4 regions of the Nonomuraea sp. NPDC048826 genome follow, and region 3 is predicted to be linked to each of the others. Evidence: riboswitches for the same ligand, from Rfam matches in the RefSeq annotation. Region 3 holds a riboswitch; each other region holds the start of a gene.
What was found. A riboswitch is a leader RNA that binds a small molecule or an ion and turns the genes downstream of it on or off. The one in region 3 is predicted to bind cyclic di-AMP.
Positions count from the first base shown of each region.

Region 1: another riboswitch for cyclic di-AMP. It lies ahead of ACGFI7_RS26105 (glycoside hydrolase family 25 protein); the one in region 3 lies ahead of ACGFI7_RS24305 (C40 family peptidase).
Region 2: another riboswitch for cyclic di-AMP. It lies ahead of ACGFI7_RS21670 (coiled-coil domain-containing protein); the one in region 3 lies ahead of ACGFI7_RS24305 (C40 family peptidase).
Region 4: another riboswitch for cyclic di-AMP. It lies ahead of ACGFI7_RS19950 (hypothetical protein); the one in region 3 lies ahead of ACGFI7_RS24305 (C40 family peptidase).

Region 1 is NZ_JBICUQ010000007.1:262,373-266,636, forward strand. It holds gene ACGFI7_RS26100 (bifunctional polysaccharide deacetylase/glycosyltransferase family 2 protein) at 171-2,273, shown strand; cyclic di-AMP (ydaO/yuaA leader) riboswitch at 2,529-2,663, shown strand; gene ACGFI7_RS26105 (glycoside hydrolase family 25 protein) at 2,674-3,456, shown strand; gene ACGFI7_RS26110 (hypothetical protein) at 3,481-3,867, opposite strand; gene ACGFI7_RS26115 (MerR family transcriptional regulator) at 3,938-4,264, shown strand, end outside.
Region 2 is NZ_JBICUQ010000005.1:720,407-724,670, reverse strand. It holds gene ACGFI7_RS21690 (TrpB-like pyridoxal phosphate-dependent enzyme) at 1-296, shown strand, start outside; gene ACGFI7_RS21685 (50S ribosomal protein bL37) at 339-416, opposite strand; gene ACGFI7_RS21680 (DeoR/GlpR family DNA-binding transcription regulator) at 569-1,348, shown strand; gene galT (galactose-1-phosphate uridylyltransferase) at 1,345-2,427, shown strand; cyclic di-AMP (ydaO/yuaA leader) riboswitch at 2,493-2,632, shown strand; gene ACGFI7_RS21670 (coiled-coil domain-containing protein) at 2,638-3,603, shown strand; gene ACGFI7_RS21665 (DUF2716 domain-containing protein) at 3,820-4,264, shown strand, end outside.
Region 3 is NZ_JBICUQ010000006.1:543,954-548,217, forward strand. It holds gene ACGFI7_RS24295 (RDD family protein) at 1-520, opposite strand, end outside; gene ACGFI7_RS24300 (amino-acid N-acetyltransferase) at 726-1,283, opposite strand; cyclic di-AMP (ydaO/yuaA leader) riboswitch at 1,571-1,723, shown strand; gene ACGFI7_RS24305 (C40 family peptidase) at 1,731-2,717, shown strand; gene ACGFI7_RS24310 (LuxR family transcriptional regulator) at 2,733-2,945, opposite strand; gene ACGFI7_RS24315 (cytochrome P450) at 3,137-4,264, shown strand, end outside.
Region 4 is NZ_JBICUQ010000005.1:344,684-348,947, forward strand. It holds gene ACGFI7_RS19935 (rod shape-determining protein) at 191-1,021, opposite strand; partial or broken gene ACGFI7_RS19940 (rod shape-determining protein) at 1,616-1,747, opposite strand; gene ACGFI7_RS19945 (DUF5302 domain-containing protein) at 1,907-2,107, shown strand; cyclic di-AMP (ydaO/yuaA leader) riboswitch at 2,264-2,401, shown strand; gene ACGFI7_RS19950 (hypothetical protein) at 2,588-3,421, shown strand; gene ACGFI7_RS19955 (alpha/beta fold hydrolase) at 3,460-4,264, shown strand, end outside.

The sequences.
Region 1 (4,264 bases), on a different contig from region 3:
CGCCTGTGCCTCCGCGTGCCGCCGGTCGAGGCTCGGATCGGGGGCGGGCGTCCGTGCATCCGGGGGATTCCGGGCACAGCACGTCGTTCGGGCCCAGTGGTGGTGGCGCGGTGCGGGGGCCCGGCTCCCGCCGTGACGCGGATCCTCGGGGGGAGGGTGGGCGGCGGCGGGTGAGGCGGCGGGCGGTGCGGGGCGCCGAGCCGTCGGGGCACTGGCTGATGCTGCTGGCCGGGGTGGCGCTGGTGGGGTGCGCGCTGACGCTCGACGGCTTCGTGAAGAACGTCGTCGGGGAGACCGGCCCGGCGCCCGGCGGCGGTGACCCGGCGGCCTGGCTGGAGCCGCTGCGCCAGGGCGGCCCGGTGCTCAACCTGACCCGCGACAGACCGTCCAGCGCCCGCCCGCGGCCCCGGACGGTGGCGCTGACGTTCGACGACGGGCCGGATCCCGCGTGGACGCCGCGCCTGCTCGACGTGCTGAAGGAGCACGACGCGAAGGCGACGTTCTTCGCGGTCGGCTCGAAGATCGCCGCCGACCCGGAGCTGACCCGCCGGATCGTGGCCGAGGGACACGAGCTCGGCAACCACACCTACACCCATCCCGACCTGGCCGCGGTCCCCGCCTGGCGGGCCGAGCTGGAGCTGAACCTCACCCAGAAGGCGCTGGCCGGGGCCACGGGCCTGCACACCACGCTGGCCCGCCCGCCCTACTCCTCCACCCCCGCCACCATCACCGGCGAGCAGTGGGACAGCCTCAGAATGCTCGGCCGCGAGGGCTACCTGGTCGCGCTGGCCGATCTCGACACGAAGGACTGGCGCAGGCCGGGCGCCGACGGCATCGTCCGGGCCGCGCTCCCGTCGGGGGGACGCGGGGCGGTGGTGATGATGCACGACTCCGGCGGCGACCGTGCCCAGACGGTCGAGGCCGTCGACCGGCTGCTCGATCGGCTGGACCGGGCGGGCTACCGTGCCGAGACGCTGACGTCCGCGCTCGGCATGCCGTCGGCGCACCGCCCGGCCGGGCAGTCGGAGCGGATCGCCGGCGCCGCGCTCGGCCTGGCGCAGCGGGGGGCGAACGCGTTCACGGCCGCGCTGTGGTGGGTGCTGCTCGCCACCGGGGTGCTGACGCTGGCCAGGCTGCTGCTCCTGGTGGTGCTGGCCCGGGTGCACGCCCGCCGCTCCCGGGGCGTCGGCCGCGACGGGTGGCAGGACCGGCCGCCCGGGGTGAGTGTGATCGTGCCCGCGTACAACGAGGAGGCGGGCATCGCGGCGACCGTGCGCTCGCTCGTGTCGACCGCCTACCCCGGCCCGGTGGAGGTGCTGGTGGTGGACGACGGGTCCACCGACCGCACCGCCGAGGCCGCCGCCGCGCCCCGGCTGCCGGGCGTACGGGTGATCAGGCAGGCCAACGGCGGCAAGGCGGCCGCGCTGAACACCGGCATCCGGCACGCCCGCCACGAGATCCTCGTCATGGTCGACGGCGACACGGTGTTCGAGCCCGGCACGATCGGGCATCTGGTGCGCCGGCTCGCCGATCCCCGGGTGGGCGCGGTGAGCGGCAACACCAAGGTGGGCAACCGGCGCGGGCTCATCGGCCGCTGGCAGCACATCGAGTACGTGATCGGCTTCAACCTGGACCGGCGCGCGTTCGAGCTGCTCGACTGCATGCCGACGGTGCCGGGGGCGGTGGGCGCGTTCCGGCGGGCCGCGCTGGTCGCGCTCGGCGGGGTGAGCACCGACACGCTGGCCGAGGACACGGACCTGACGATGGCGCTGTGCCGGGCGGGCTGGCGGGTGGTGTACGAGGAGCGCGCGCTGGCGTGGACGGAGGCGCCCGCGAGCCTGGGTCAGCTCTGGCGGCAGCGTTACCGCTGGTGCTACGGCACGATGCAGGCGATGTGGAAGCACCGCCGCGCCGTGGTCGAGCCCGGCCCGTTCGGCCGTCGCTGCCTGGGTTATCTGGCGCTGTTCCAGGTGCTGCTGCCGCTGCTGGCGCCGGTGGTCGACCTGATGGCCGTCTACCACTCGGTGGTCGGCGACCCGCTGCCCGCGGTGGCGGTGTGGGCGGGGTTCGTGCTGGTGCAGGCGGCGGCCGGCTGGTACGCGCTGCGCCTGGACGGGGAGCGGGTGGCGGCGCTGTGGGTGCTGCCGCTGCAGCAGTTCGTGTACCGGCAGCTCATGTATCTGGTGGTGTTCCAGTCAGTGGCGACGGCTCTGCTGGGGGTGCGGCTGGGCTGGCACACGGTGCGCAGGCAGGGCATCTTCGCGGCCCGCTGACAGGCCGCGAACCCGGCGGGACCGGGCGTGATAGGGCATGGGCGGCAGATTTTACTCAGACCCGCGCATCCCCATGCCCACAGGGGATCCAGCGTGCCCAACCCCCACCAAGCCAGGCAAAATCCGATATGTCATACTTGCAATATTTTTATCCACATATATACCTTTTGGGCATTCGCGGTGACTGCCACATCGTCGCCGCTTCGATTGACCGGACCGTGCGTTCGTCCTGACGGATCCCCCTCCCGCCAGGGCGGCGCACGGCCGCCGAGTCCGCGACACGCGGAGCCGGGGACCCACTTCTCTGGGGTGAATCGGACGCCAAAGTCCGTAGGGGACTTCCAACCCCGAACCCGTCAGCTAACCCGGTAGGCGGCATGGAAGCAAGGAGTCATCCCGTATGCCCAAGCCTCGGCTTGCCGCAGCTCTGCGGTACCGTCCCAGCAACCGCCTCGCCTACGCCGCCGCCGCCGCGCTGCTGGCCGGCACCACCGCCGTCGCCAGCGTGACCGGCACCGCCATCGCGGCCACGTCCGGCCACGCCGGCTACGCCGCCTCCCCCGTCGACCCGAACCCGGCCGCCGCCCCGCAGGGGGCCGCGACGCTCACGTACGGCCAGGACGTCTCCAACTACCAGCCGAACCACGACTGGGCGACGAGCCCGGCGGAGTTCGGCATCATCAAGGCCACCGAGGGCACGAGCTTCCGCGACCGGGCCTTCGCCCGGCACTGGCAGGAGCTCGACAAGAAGGGCATCGTACGCGGCGCGTACCACTACGGGCACCCGCGCAACAACCCGATCGCCGAGGCCGAGCACTTCCTGTCGGCCGTCGACTCCCAGCCCGGCAAGCCCGGTGACCTGCTGGTGCTCGACCTGGAGACGACCGACGGCCGGTCCGTCGCCGAGGTGAACGCCTGGGCCAAGGCCTGGCTGTCGCACGTCGAGAAGAAGACGGGGGTCAAGCCGATGTTCTACAGCGGCTGGCACTTCGCCGACACCTACGGCGCGGGGCTGGCGGAGTACCCGCTCTGGGTGGCCCACTACAGCAAGCCCCAGGGCCAGGTCACCCCGCCGGCCGACTGGAAGTCCTGGACCATCCACCAGTACTCCGACTCGCCCATCGACCAGAACGTCTCCGCGCTGACGCCCGACCAGCTCCGCGCCCTGGGCCGCCCGGTCTGACCCCCGCGGGCCACCCGGCGGGGGTCAGGACCCGTGGAACCGGAGTCCCCGGTCCTCCAGCCGCCGGCGCAGGCCGTCCGGGTCGGTCACGGAGGTCTCCGGCAGCAGGTAGAACTCCTCCAGGATCGCCCGGGCGGCCTCGTCGTCGGGCACGGCCGCGTCCCAGACGACCTCGTCCCCCGTCGCGGTGACCTCGAAGGAGAAGAACGCGCAGCACGCCTTCTCCCGGGCGGCGAGGTCCCGTACCCATTCCTCCAGCCCGTCCTCGGCGCGCAGCCGGAACCGGATGCCCTCCCCGGTCCGCTCCCTGCCGGTGAGCGCCCGGCCGAACAGCCGCCCGTACTCGGCGAGCCGCTCCTCGGGGGTGTCGCGGGCGGTGGTCATGTCGCACACGATCAGTGGATCGTCCATGATGTGCTCTCCTTCCGTCTCTCCCGGAGCGTAAAGTCTGGACTTAGGTCCAGAGTCAAGGGAGAGCGGCGTGAAGATCGGCGAGGTGGCCCGCGCGGCCGGGGTCAGCGTGGACACGGTCCGCTTCTACGAGCGCCGCGGCGTGCTGCCCGAGGCCGGGCGCAGGCCGTCGGGCTACCGCGAGTTCGACGAGTCCGCGGTCGCCAGGATCCGCGCGGCCAAGGCCCTGCGGGAGCTGGGCTTCACGCTGGACGAGGTGGCCGGGGCCCTGCGCTCCCACGACGCGGGCGGCGCGACGTGCGCGAGCGAGCGGTGGCGGCTGGAGGCGGTGGTGGGCCGCCTCGACGCCAAGATCGCCGAGCTGGCCCGGGCCCGCGACCTCGCCGCCCGCAGCCTC
Region 2 (4,264 bases), on a different contig from region 3:
TGGGCATGTTCGAGGCGGTCACCCGGTCGCAGAAGGAGTGCTTCGAGGCGGGGGTGCGCTTCGCCAGGACCGAGGGCATCCTGCCCGCTCCGGAGCCGACGCACGCGCTGGCCGAGACCATCGCCGAGGCGCTGCGCTGCAAGGAGACCGGGGAGGAGAAGGTGATCCTGACCGCGCTGTGCGGGCACGGCCACTTCGACCTGGCCGCGTACGAACGCTACCTGTCGGGTGAGATGGAGGACTTCACGCTGCCGCAGGAGCGCATCGACGAGGCGCTGAGCGGTCTGCCGGTGTGACGAGGACCCGCCGCCCGCGTCGCGGGCGGCGGGCCGGGTCCGTCAGCGCGCGGTGGGGCGCTTGCCGTGGTTGGCCTTCTTCTTCTTGCGTGCCCTGCCCTTACGAGCGCGCCTGGCCATACGCTCTCCTCTCGACGACTCTCGATGTACGGGTACGGGGTCCGACCCAACGTCCCGCGTCAGGCGCCTCCCGGCAAGGCCTCAGGTCAACCTCACAATCCCCAACATATTCGTGTCATAATTTGGTGGAATCTGTTGGAAGGAGCGGGGGCGTGCTCGCACAGCAACGCCAGCAGGCGATCCTCGAACGCGTGCGCAGCAAGGGCGGGGTCCGCGTGGCCGATCTCGTACGCGAGCTCGGCGTCTCCGACATGACCATCCGCCGCGATCTCGAGGTGCTCGCCGATCGCGGACTGCTGGAGAAGGTGCACGGCGGCGCCACCGCCATCGGCCCCGGCTCGACCGAGGAGCCGGGCTTCACCGCCAAGTCGGCCCGCCAGCAGCAGGAGAAGGAGGCCATCGCCCGTCGCGCGGCGCAGCTCGTGCGCCCCGGCACCGCGGTCGCCCTGTCCGCCGGCACCACCACGTGGTCACTGGCCCACCACCTCATCGGCGTGCCCGAGCTCACCGTGATCACCAATTCGGTGCCGGTCGCCGACGTCTTCCACCGCAATCCCCGCGCCGACCGCACGGTCGTGCTGACCGGCGGCGTGCGCACCCCCTCCGACGCCCTCGTGGGCCCCGTCGCCGTCGCCGCGATCCGCCGCCTGCACGTCGACACGCTCTTCCTCGGCGTGCACGGCATGAGCGTGCGCGCCGGGTTCACCACGCCCAACCTGCTGGAGTCCGAGACCGACCGGGAGCTCATCGGCGCCGCGCACCGGCTCGTGGTGCCCGCCGACCACACCAAGTGGAACACGGTCGGCATCAGCACCATCGCCGAGCTGTCGGAGGCCGACGTGGTCATCAGCGACGCGGGGCTGCCGGAAGAGGCGCGCAGGGAGCTGGCCGACAGGGCCGGAGAGTTGATCATCGCGGAGGGGGCGGCGTGAAGCGCACCATCACCCATCTGGCCGACGGCCGGGAGCTCATCTACTTCGACCGGAGCGACGGCGCCGACCGCGGCGCCGTCGACCGGCGGCCGCTCGATCCGCGGCCGGTGGCGTCGGAGCTGCGCTACGACCCGCTGACCGAGGAGTGGATCGCGATGGCGGGCCACCGGCAGACCCGGACGTTCCTGCCGCCGGCCGACGAGTGCCCGCTGTGCCCGTCGTCGGACACACGGGCGTCGGAGATCCCGGCGTACGACTACGACGTGGTCGTGTTCGAGAACCGCTTCCCCTCCTTCTCCGGAAATCTCGGGACTTATGCGGATGTCGGTGGGTTGAGCGAGGTCCGGCCGGGGGTGGGACGATGTGAGGTGGTGTGTTTCACCTCACAGCACGACTCCTCGTTCTCCCGGCTCTCCGACGACCAGGTGGAGCTGGTCATGGAGGCCTGGGCCGACCGTACGGCCGAACTGTCCGCGGTGGAGGGCGTCGAGCAGGTCTTCTGCTTCGAGAACCGGGGCGAGGAGATCGGCATCACGCTGTTCCACCCCCACGGGCAGATCTACGCGTACCCGTACGTGACGCCCCGCACCAAGCTGCAACTCGGCGCGGCCCGGCGGTACGCGGAGCGGCGGCCGGGGCGCAACCTTTACGCCGACGTGCTGGAGGCGGAGCGGAAGGCGGAGATCCGGGTGGTGGCGGCCAACGAGCTGTGGACGGCGTTCGTGCCGGCCGCCGCGCGCTGGCCGTTCGAGGTGCACGTCTACCCGCATCGCCAGGTGCCGGACCTGGCCGCGCTGTCGGAGGCCGAGCGGGCCGCGTTCGCGCCGCTCTACACCTCGGTGCTGCGGGCCCTGGACGGGCTGTTCGGGGTGCCGATGCCGTACATCTCGGCCTGGCACCAGGCGCCGGTCCGGCAGGACCGTGAGCTGGCCTACCTCCACCTGGAGCTGTTCAGCATCAGGCGGGCCCCGGGCAAGCTGAAGTATCTGGCAGGATCGGAGTCGGCCATGGGCGCGTTCGTCAACGACGTGCTCCCCGAGGAAGCCGCCAGCATGCTTCGATCACAGGTAGATCACTAAAGGATTTCTGTTTGGGTCGCATTACCCGTGATCTACCACTAATATGCCTTCGAGCACGGCCGTAACCGTGCGTCACGCCTAATCCCGGGCGAGTGCCCGGGAGCCGGGGACCCAACCGCACTTGGGGTGAATCCACTTCGGTGGTAGGGAACTGCTCCCGTGCCCGAACCCGTCAGCTAACCCGGCAGGCAGAGGGAGAGGACCCAGTACGTGGCGGCAGCGTCCCCCGCGCACCATGCCATCGGTTTCATCACCGCCGCGGCGGTGGCTTTCATCCCCGTCCTGACCGCGCCCGCGGCAGCGGACCCCAAGCCCAGCGAGCAGCAGCTCCGCAAGGAGCTGAAGCAGCTCAACGCGAAGGTCGACAAGCTGATCGAGCGCTACAACCTCAAGCGCGTCGAGCTGGCCGAGGCCCGCAAGGCGGCGCAGGCCGCCGAGGAGCGGCTGGCCACGGCCGAGAAGGCGCTCGACACCGCCGAGCAGCGGGTCGCCGACCTGGCCAGGCTGCAGTACCAGAACGGCGGCGGCATGCGGCTGCCCAGCCTGATGACGCTGCCCGACGGCCGCGGCGCTGCCCTGCTGGAGCAGCTCACGGCCGAGCAGCAGGCGATGGTCGCCAAGGTGGCGGCGGCCCGCGACGAGAAGAAGAAGGCGGTCGACGAGGCGGCCAAGCTGGCCAAGGAGATCGAGGCCGACGCCGCCGAGGTGACCGACCAGCGCGAAGACGCCGAGGACGTCATCAAGGACATCCAGGGCAAGCTGGAGGACCTGGTGCCGTTCGCCACCGGCCGCCGTTCCGACGGCAGCTGGGCGCCGCAGCTCCCGTCCGGCTCCGACAACATCACGCCGCGCACCCGGCTGATGAAGACGGAGCTGGCGAAGAACTTCGCCCTGCCGTTCAGCGTGGGCTGCTTCCGCGCCGGCTCCAGCGGAGAGCATCCACTGGGCCGGGCCTGCGACTTCATGATGAGCACCGGCGGTTCGATGCCGACGGCGGGCAACGCGGCACTCGGCGACCGCATCGCCGAGTGGGCCCTCAGCAACCGCGCCAAACTGGGCGTGAAGTACGTGATCTGGAAGCAGCGCATCAACCACGGCTCGGGCTGGAGCGGCATGTCCAACCGCGGCAGCATCACCGAGAACCACTTCGACCACGTCCACATCTCGATGCACTGAAAGCAGCCGGTGAGCTTCTCGGGATCGGCGACCGAGAGGCCAGTACCGCGCGGCACGTCGAGACCACGGCTGCCCCTGTCCCGGCGGCTCCGTCGACGCCATCGGCGCACTGCGTGCCTTGGGCCGCGCGGACGCGCCACCCCGTTCGTGCCGCGCCATGGGTTGCTGAAACAGGAGATAGTGCCTCTGAGTGATCAGAACTGAGAGGCAGACGACGTGGCTGAGGTGGCCGAGAGCCTGCTGGCTGTCTACGAGAGCCAGTTACGCGGCATCGTTCCGCGGGACACGCCGTGGGGAGCCGTGGTCGAGCGGGACGGGTCGCTGGTCCGCACGCACTACGGCACCCACGGAACCGTCGACCACGCCGGTCCGGTCGGCGACGACCTGGCGGAGTCGATCCGTCGGCAGCAGGCCCTCTTCGCCGCGCGCCACGAGCCGGTCGAGTGGAAGGTCTACGCCCACGACTCCCCGTTGCTCGGCGCGTCGCTGCGGGCCGCGGGGTTCGTCCCGGGGCCGATGCGCGCCGTCCTCGCGGCCGGCATCGCGGACGTCCCGTCGGCCGAAGCCCTCCGGCCGGGCATGCGCGTACGATACGAAAGCTACGGAGAACTCGAGCGACTGCTCCGCAAGGCCGCGGCCGCGCCCGAGCAGCGGCGGCCGC
Region 3 (4,264 bases):
GCTGGCCGTAGCCCTGCTGGCCCGACGTGGGCTGCTGGCCGTACTGCTGCCCGTAGCCCGGCTGGGACTCGGGCTGCTGGCCGTAGCCCTGCTGGCCCGACGTGGGCTGCTGACCGTAACCCTGCTGCCCATAGCCCTGCTGCCCGTAGCCCTGCTGACCCGAGGCGGGCTGCTGGCCGTACTGCGGCTGCTGGCCGTAGCCCGGCTGGGACTGCGGCTGCTGACCGTACTGCTGACCGTAGTCAGGCTGGGACGGGCCCTGCTGGCCGTACTGCGGCTGCTGACCGTAGCCCGGCTGGGACTGCGGCTGCTGACCGTACTGCTGGCCGTAGTCAGGCTGGGAGGAGCCCTGCTGGCCGTAGCCCTGCTGACCGTAGTCAGGCTGCTGGCCGTAGCCCGGCTGGGACGCGCCCTGCTGGCCGTAGCCCTGCTGACCCGGCTGCCCGTACTGCTGCTGGCCGTACTGCTGCTGCTGGCCGTACTGGCCCTGGCCGTAAGGGTCGTCGGCCCGATAGCCCACGACCGTCGCGTCGGGATCCTCGCCTTGGGGGCGTCCCGGGTTATGCCCGTATCCAGGATGATTCTCGCCGGATTCATCCTGCGGATACGGCGGCTGTCCGGTGCTCACCGTGTCACCTCGCTTCGCGTGCGCATGTGGCACGTGTCAGGGCACATGCCTGTCCTGGACAACGTATCGACATGGGTATCAACAATCACCTTTTCTGTCAGTCAAGATCCGTATCACCCGAGGTCAGGTGAAGCAACATCCTGGTGTTGCCCAGGGTGTTCGGCTTGACGTGTTCCAGGTCCAGGAACTCGGCCACGCCCTCGTCGTACGAGGCCAGGAGTTCCGCGTAGACCTCGGGCGAGACAGGGGTGCCCTGGATCTCACGGAATCCGTGCCTCGCGAAGAAGTCGACCTCGAACGTGAGGCAGAATACGCGCCTTAGCCCGAGTTCTTTCGCCGTGGCGATGAGAGCGGTGACGATGCGGTGTCCGATCGCCAGCCCGCGCGCCTCCGGGTGCACCGCGACGGTGCGGATCTCCGCCAGGTCCTCCCAGAGCACGTGCAGCGCGCCGCAGCCCACGACCCTGCCGTCGCGCTCGGCGACCCAGAACTCCTGCACGTCTTCGTACAGGGTGACGGCGGCCTTCTCCAGCAGTCGCGGACCGGCTCCCGCATAGGTGTCGACCAGCAGTTTGATGGCCTTGACATCGGGAGTCCGGGCACGCCGGACCAGGACCTCCGTCTCGGGTAGGGGACGTTCCGCGACCTGCTCCATGGCTATCCAGCGTACCGATTGCGATTACGGCTCACCCCTAACCCCGGACTTCCGTCCAACTTGTAACGTCTCGTGACCGATGGGACGACGCAGGCCGTTATAGGTTTCCTCCAGGTTCACGCCCGGATCGAGCTAGGGCAAAGACGACATAAAGTCTTTGCTGGACGCGGGTCCGCGAGATCACCTTGTGACCTGTCGGTTGTGAAACCTCTACAGACTCGGCAGTTCCGGTTGAGCAGGAACCCGGGGTGCATTAGTGTCCAGCGTCGATGTCCCCGTGCATGTCGCACGGAGACGCGCCCAATCCCCGCAAGGGGAGCCGGGGACCCGTCGGCGGCGTTCCAGCAGCGCCACCAGGGGTGAATCCGAGCAGCTCGCTCGGTAGGGCTGCTCCGGCCCGAACCCGTCAGCTAACTCGGTCGGCGCCAACGGAAGGAGCTTTGATTGGTGAAGCGCACGCGCGATCGCAGGATGGCCATCGCGGGCGCCGCCCTCGCCGCCCTGGTGCTCGCCGTCTCCGCCGGTCCCGCCGCCGCCGACCCCGAACCCTCGCTCAAGGAGCTCTCCGAGAAGGTGGAGAAGATGCACCTGGAGATCGAGACGCTCACCGAGCAGTACAACGGCCAGCGCGAGAAGCTCAAGACCGCCCAGAAGGCCGTCGAGAACGCCAAGAAGAGACTCGCCGACAGCGAGGCCGACCTGTCCGCCAAGAAGACCAAGGCGACCCTGCTCGTCGAGGCCGAGTACATGTCCGGCGGCCTCAACCGCACGCTCAATTTCGCCGGCAGCGGCGACCCCGACACCTACCTCGACCGCGCGGCCACCACCTACGCCCTGCGCCAGCAGCAGGCCGAGGAAGTGCTCAAGCTCACCAAGGCCATGAACGCCGCCGAGCGCGCCAGGGCCGGCGCCGAGAAGCGCATCGCCGAGGTCAACGAGATCGTCGAGGACCTCGGCGCCAAGCGCGAGCGGATCTCCGGACTCGTCACCAAGGTCGAGAGCCGGCTGTTCCAGCGCGCGCTCGGCGAGGCCGGACGGCCCGGCACCCGGGCCGTCAAGGTCAACCTCCCCATCGCCGGCGACGGCAAGGCCGCCCAGGCCGCCCGCTGGGCGCTCACCCAGCAGCTCAAGCCGTACGTCTGGGGCGCGGAAGGCCCCAACGGCTACGACTGCTCCGGCCTGGTCATGGCCGCCTACCAGCGCGTCGGCATCTCGCTGCCGCACTACACCGGCGACCAGTGGACCGCGGGCAGGCACATCTCACGTGAGGAGCTGCGCCCCGGCGACCTGGTCTTCTTCTACAGCGACCTGCACCACGTGGGCATCTACCTCGGCGGCGGCATGATGGTGCACGCTCCGCAGACCGGTGACGTCGTCCGCATCGCCTCGATCGCCCGGCGCCCCTACGCCGGCGCGGTGCGCATCGCCGACTGACCGCCCGGCGGCGGGTCAGATCAGCTGGCGGCGCGCCGCCCAGGCCACGGCCTCGATGGCCGTGGCCACGCCGATCCGGTCGCAGATCCCCCTCAGTCTTCGGCGCACCGTACGGCCGCTGCAATCAAGGCGCCGCCCCACGCGGTCGACCGTGACGCCTCTGGCGAGCTCCGCCAGCAACGCCAAATCTGCATGGCTCAGTTCGACGTTTTCACTGAGCACATCCATCTGGAGCCCTCCCCCACCAACAGCACTACTCGGTGACGTCCCGGCCCGAGCAAATGGCTGCTCGTCCCGGACTACGTAAACGCATCCAGGAAAGACCGTCAAGCACGAGATCTGCCGCACTTGACGACAGCCATTGACATGATCCGATGTACATGAAGTACTCGCCATATGTCGGCACATTTCGCGGCACAATGATCGATCACAACGCCTCTGACAGCGCGCCGACGCCCGCCTCGTCAGCCGGCGACCTGCTGGGTTTCGATCCGCACGACGACGGGTTCCTGCGTGACCCGTATTCCACCTACGGGAAACTTCCACGGCCGTGCTACCGGACGCGCGGCGGGCTGCTCGTCGCCACCTCCCACGAGCTGTGCTCGGCCATCCTGCGCGACCCCCGGTTCGGCCACGGCCCCACTCCGGCGGGCGGACCGGACGAGCCGGTCCGGTCGTTCCTCATGATGGACCCGCCCGACCACACCCGCATGCGCGGGCTCGTCAGCAGAGCGTTCACGCCCGGCATGGTGCGGCGGCTGCGCCCGCGCATCGAGGCGATCACCGCGGACCTGATCGCCGCGCTGCCCGACGAGGCCGACCTGGTCCGCGACTTCGCCTACCCGCTGCCGGTCATGGTGATCAGCGAGATGCTGGGGGTGCCGCCCGAGGACCATGAACGGTTCCGCGGCTGGAGCCAGACCCTGGCCCGCAGCCTCGACCCGATCGTCAGCGACGAGCTGGCCGAACGCACCCAGCGCGACCGGCGCGAGTTCCACGACTACTTCCAGGGCCTCATCGCGCTGCGGCGCGCGCGGCCCGCCGACGACCTGCTCAGCGCGCTCGTCCAGGTCTCGGAGCTGACCGAGCGCGAGCTGCTGGCCACGTGCGTGCTGCTGCTCGTGGCCGGGCACGAGACGACCGTCAACCTCATCGCCAACGGCGTGCTCAACCTGGTCAGGCACGGAGTGCTGCGGGAGGCGGCCGAGCGGCCCAGGGAGGTCGTCGAGGAGGTGCTCAGGTATGACCCGCCGGTCCAGCTCACGGCGCGCACCGCGCTGGCGGACGCCGAGCTGGACGGTGTCATGGTGCCCGCGGGCACCATGACGATGGCGCTGGTGGGCGCGGCCAACCGCGACCCGGCCGTCTTCCCCGACCCGGACCGGTTCGACGTGGGGCGGGCGCCGGGCCGGCATCTGGCGTTCGGCCTCGGCATCCACTTCTGCCTGGGCGCGCCGCTGGCCAGGCTGGAGGGCGAGGTGGCGCTGGCCGCGCTGGCCGGAACGGCGCCGGACCTGGAGCTTGCCGACCCGGATCCCCCGTACAGG
Region 4 (4,264 bases), on a different contig from region 3:
CTCGGGTCGCTTCACGGCCTTGGCAGGCACTGCGTTACGGGATGGGGGGCGTCTCGCGCTGTGGGGGGAGAGGTGAGGGTGCCTCGCGTAAGGGGCGGCCGGAGAGGTGAGGGTGCTTCGCGGGGTGGGCGGAGAGGTGAGCGGAGGTCTGGTGACATGGGTTTGCGTTGGCGGGCGGGAGGGTGCCTTGTCATACGGGGTGGCGGGGGCCGAGGGGGTTGAGGCGGTCGACGTAGCGGCCGAGGCCGAGGGCGAGCGCCTCCACGGGGCGGTCGGCGCGGCGTACCGGTATGCCCATCGCTGCTCGCAGGCGTCTGGCCAGGCCGCGCAGCAGGGCGCCGCCGCCGGTCAGCACTGCTCCGTGGGCGGCGACGTCGGCGGACAGTTCGGCAGGGCAGTGTTCCAGGGTCGCCGCCGCTCCGCGGGCGATGGCGTCCGCCTGGGCCCTCGTGACCTCGTACAACTGCTGGACGGGCAGCCACGCGACCCGCTCATGCCGGGAGTCCGGGTCGAGGCCGCGGACGATCACGTGCCGGTCCAGCGGTTTCCAGGACGGGCCCGCGCGGAGTTTGACCGCTTCCGCCTCGGCCTCGCCGAGGAGCAGGTTGTGCTCGCGGGCGACGAGGGCGGCGATCGCCGCGTTCACGGCGTCGCCTCCGGTGTGGATGGTTCTGGCGGCGACGACGGCGCCGCAGGCGAGGATCGCGATCCTGGTCAGGCGGGGGCCGATGTCGACGATCATGCGTCCGGCGGGTTCCGTGATCGGGAGCCCCGCGCCGAGCGCCACCGCGAAGGAGTGCTCGACGAGGAACACCCGCCTGGCGTCCGCCTCGTAGGCCAGGTCGCGCAGGGCCGCGCGGAGGATCGGCGAGGCGCCGTCGGGCAGCGCCATCACCAGCCGCGGACGGGCGAACGGGTGGCCGTGCACCTTTCTCACGAAATGCTTGATCATGCGGCTGACGAGTTCGCCGCCCTGGTGCACCGGCCACTGGGCGATCCCGCCGTGCCGCACCGCGTCCACGCCGAAGAGCATCTCCGCCGCGGCCGCAACGCCGGATCCCTGGCTGAACGGGATGACACCGGCGGTCGGCTCGGGAGGAAGGTACGCCGAGGGGTTGAACGTCTCTCCGGGCTGGTGCTCGGGTGCCTTCGGGAGCGCGTATCCGGGGGCGCAGAACCACGCGTCCGCGGTCGGGTAGCTCGCGACGTGGGACAGTGACCGTACATCCGGGGGTGGGCCCGCGGGGGACGGCCTCTCTGGTGTGGGTCGCTGGGCAGCATCGAACCGGGCGTCCGTGGTCGGGCTCCCGGTGAACGGTGGCTCTGGCTTCGGGTGGCCTGCGTCCCTGGGTGGGCGGCGAGCGTCCCCGGGTGGATGTGCGGTGTTCGAACTCGGGTCTGGGGCGAGGTACGCGATGAGGTCCGCGTGCGTGCCCGGGTGTGCGGCCGCGTCCGGGGACGTGTCCGGGCCCGCGTTCCAGTGACTGTTCCGGTGCGGGTTTCGGTGTGCGTTCCGTCGGGCGGGGGTGCTCGGATGGGTGGTGGTGGTGGTGGGGCGGTGCGTCGAGGTGCCGGGTCTGGTGCCCGTTGCGAAGGCCGGGATGCCGAAGGGGAAGCCGCCGGTGGGCTTGAGTGCGGCTGCCGAGGGTTCGTTGAGGACGATGCCCCGGCCTCGTTCGTAGATCTGCGTGGTGGCCGTGCCGAGGTCGATCGCGAGGTCCCGGCCGAGGAACCCGAGCGGGCTCACTGCCGCCGCTCCGGGGGATCGAGCTGCATGTCAGGGGTGTATCCAGGATCAGGTCAAGCCAATACCAAGCCCCCGGCGCGCCGCGCGGCATGATGCCTGGTTTCGCGCAGTGGGGGCCTGCATGGGAAGCTGGGGGCGTACGCACACCAGGAGGTCCTCATGGCGGAAACCCCAGAGCCGGAAGTCGACGAGACTCCCGAGGACGAGATGAAGCGCAAGTTCCGTGAGGCTCTGGAGCGCAAGCGCGGCCAGCAGGCGGGAACCAGCGGGGGTGGTAGGGGCGCCGACCATTCCAAGATCCACGGAGCGCACGGTCCGGCTGCCGGTAAGCGGTCCTTCAGGCGCAAGAGCGGCGGCTGAAAGCCGGGTGTTTCAAGGGGGTACGGCATGCCGTACCCCCTTTTTCTAGGTAGATCTTCGCCCGAATCATGGGCTTACCTTTGCGTTTGTCCAGTTTGCTCGCTAGATTGGTGAGCGTTACCAGGCGGTGACCTTGACTCTTCACCAGGAAGAGGCGGCTGCCTGGCGCCGAATCCCGCACCACGCGGGAACCGGGGACCCATCTCCTTGGGGTGAATCCGACCTTCGCGGCCGGTAGGGCATCTCCACGCCCGAACCCGTCAGCTAACCCGGTAGGCGAGATGGAGAGGACATCTTCTCGTGATCGATCGCCGCGTCAGTTCCCCCCTATCGCGGGATGTCACCGGCCGCCATTGAGCAGCGGCTGATTCCTGATCTTCTTTTCGCGCTCCACGCGTAGCGTCCGCACGGCTTGATGCCCGGCTGCGCCTTGTTGCGAGCGCTTTCTCACTGTTGCCTCACAAAGGACTTCTGCTTTTCATGTCTGCTCGCTTCAGCATGCGCTCCTTCGCCGTGATCGCCGCCGCCGCCGGCACGCTCGCCTTCGGCGCCGGGGCCGGTACCGCCGCTCACGCCGACATCGACAAGGGCACGGAGAAGGTCCTGCTCAAGGGCAAGACCACGGCCTCCTACTTCTGGGACGACGGCTCCGGCCGCGCTGGTGACACCGGCATGCCGGCCAGTGGCAAGCCCATGCAGAAGGGCCTGGCGGCAAGCCCCAGCTGGCCCCTGCTGACCGAGGGTTACGTGGTCTACAACGGCAAGAAGATGCCGTTCTTCGTCGGTGACCGCGGCCCGGGCAACCCGTCCAGCAACGGCATCATGCTCGACCTGGACTCCAAGACTTTCGCCGACCTGACCGGCGGCAGGTTCAACCCGCGCACGCTGATGGTGGACGGCAATGGCGGCAAGGGCCACATCGAGGTCGAGTACGTCATCACCAAGTGGGGTGACGGCGTGGGCCTGAAGAACCACCCGGTGGCCTTCTCCACCGGCGCCTGGAAGCGCATCGACCGCAACCCGGCGAACCCGCCGGTGCTGGCCGAGGACAAGGCGGAGAAGAAGGCCGAGAAGGACGAGAAGACCCTGGCCGGCGGCGCGAAGGACGAGGCCCGGAAGGTCGAGAAGAAGGTCGAGAAGACCCTCGCCGCCGCGCCGGTGGCCGAGTCGAAGGCCGCCTCCGGCGCTGCTCAGGCGGCCGCTGCCACCGAGCAGAGCAACGTGGCCGGCGCCGCGGCGGTCGGCGGCGCGGTGCTCATCGGCGGTGCCCTGGTGCTGGGCCGCGAGCGCATCCGCAAGCTCGTGCGCCGCTGACCTTGGCGTCACCCTGATCAGAATGTCATTCTGGTGCCGTGACCTCGACTGCATCGGCTCATGGCATCGACATCGCGTACGAGAGCTTCGGCTCTCCTGACGGGCGCCCGCTCCTGTTGATCATGGGGCTGGGCGCCCAGCTCATTCACTGGGACGACGAGTTCTGCGAGCAACTCGCCGAGCAGGGACACCACGTCGTCAGGTTCGACAACCGCGACGCCGGTCTGTCCACCCACCTCCACGACGCGGGCGTGCCTCAGCCGGGCAAGCCCGCGTACCTGCTGGACGACATGGCCGAGGACGTCGCCGGGCTGCTGGACGCGCTCGGCTGGCCGGCCGCGCACCTGGTGGGCGCCTCGATGGGCGGGATGATCGCCCAGACGCTCGCCATCCGGCATCCCGAGCGGGTGCTCACCCTGACCTCGATCATGTCCACCCCCGGCGGCTCGGTGGCCCCGCCCACCGAGGCCGCCCGCGCGGTCCTGTTCGCCAAGCCGGTGACCACCCGGGAAGGCGCGGTCACACAGGCGCTGGCCACGCAGTCGGTGATCGGCTCTCCGGGGTACGAACTCGACCGCGAGCGCGTCGAGCGGCTGGCCAAGCTGGCGTTCGACCGGTGTTTCGACCCGGCGGGCGTGGCCCGGCAGCTCGCGGCGATCGTCAACTCCCCCGAGCGGACCGAGGCCCTTTCCCGGCTCAACATCCCCACACTGGTCATCCACGGCGCCGACGACCAGCTCATCCCGCTCGCGGGCGGGCAGGCCACGGCGGCGGCGATCCCGGGCGCGGAGCTCAAGGTCTTCCCCGGTATGGGACACGATCTGCCCCGTGCCCTCTGGCCGG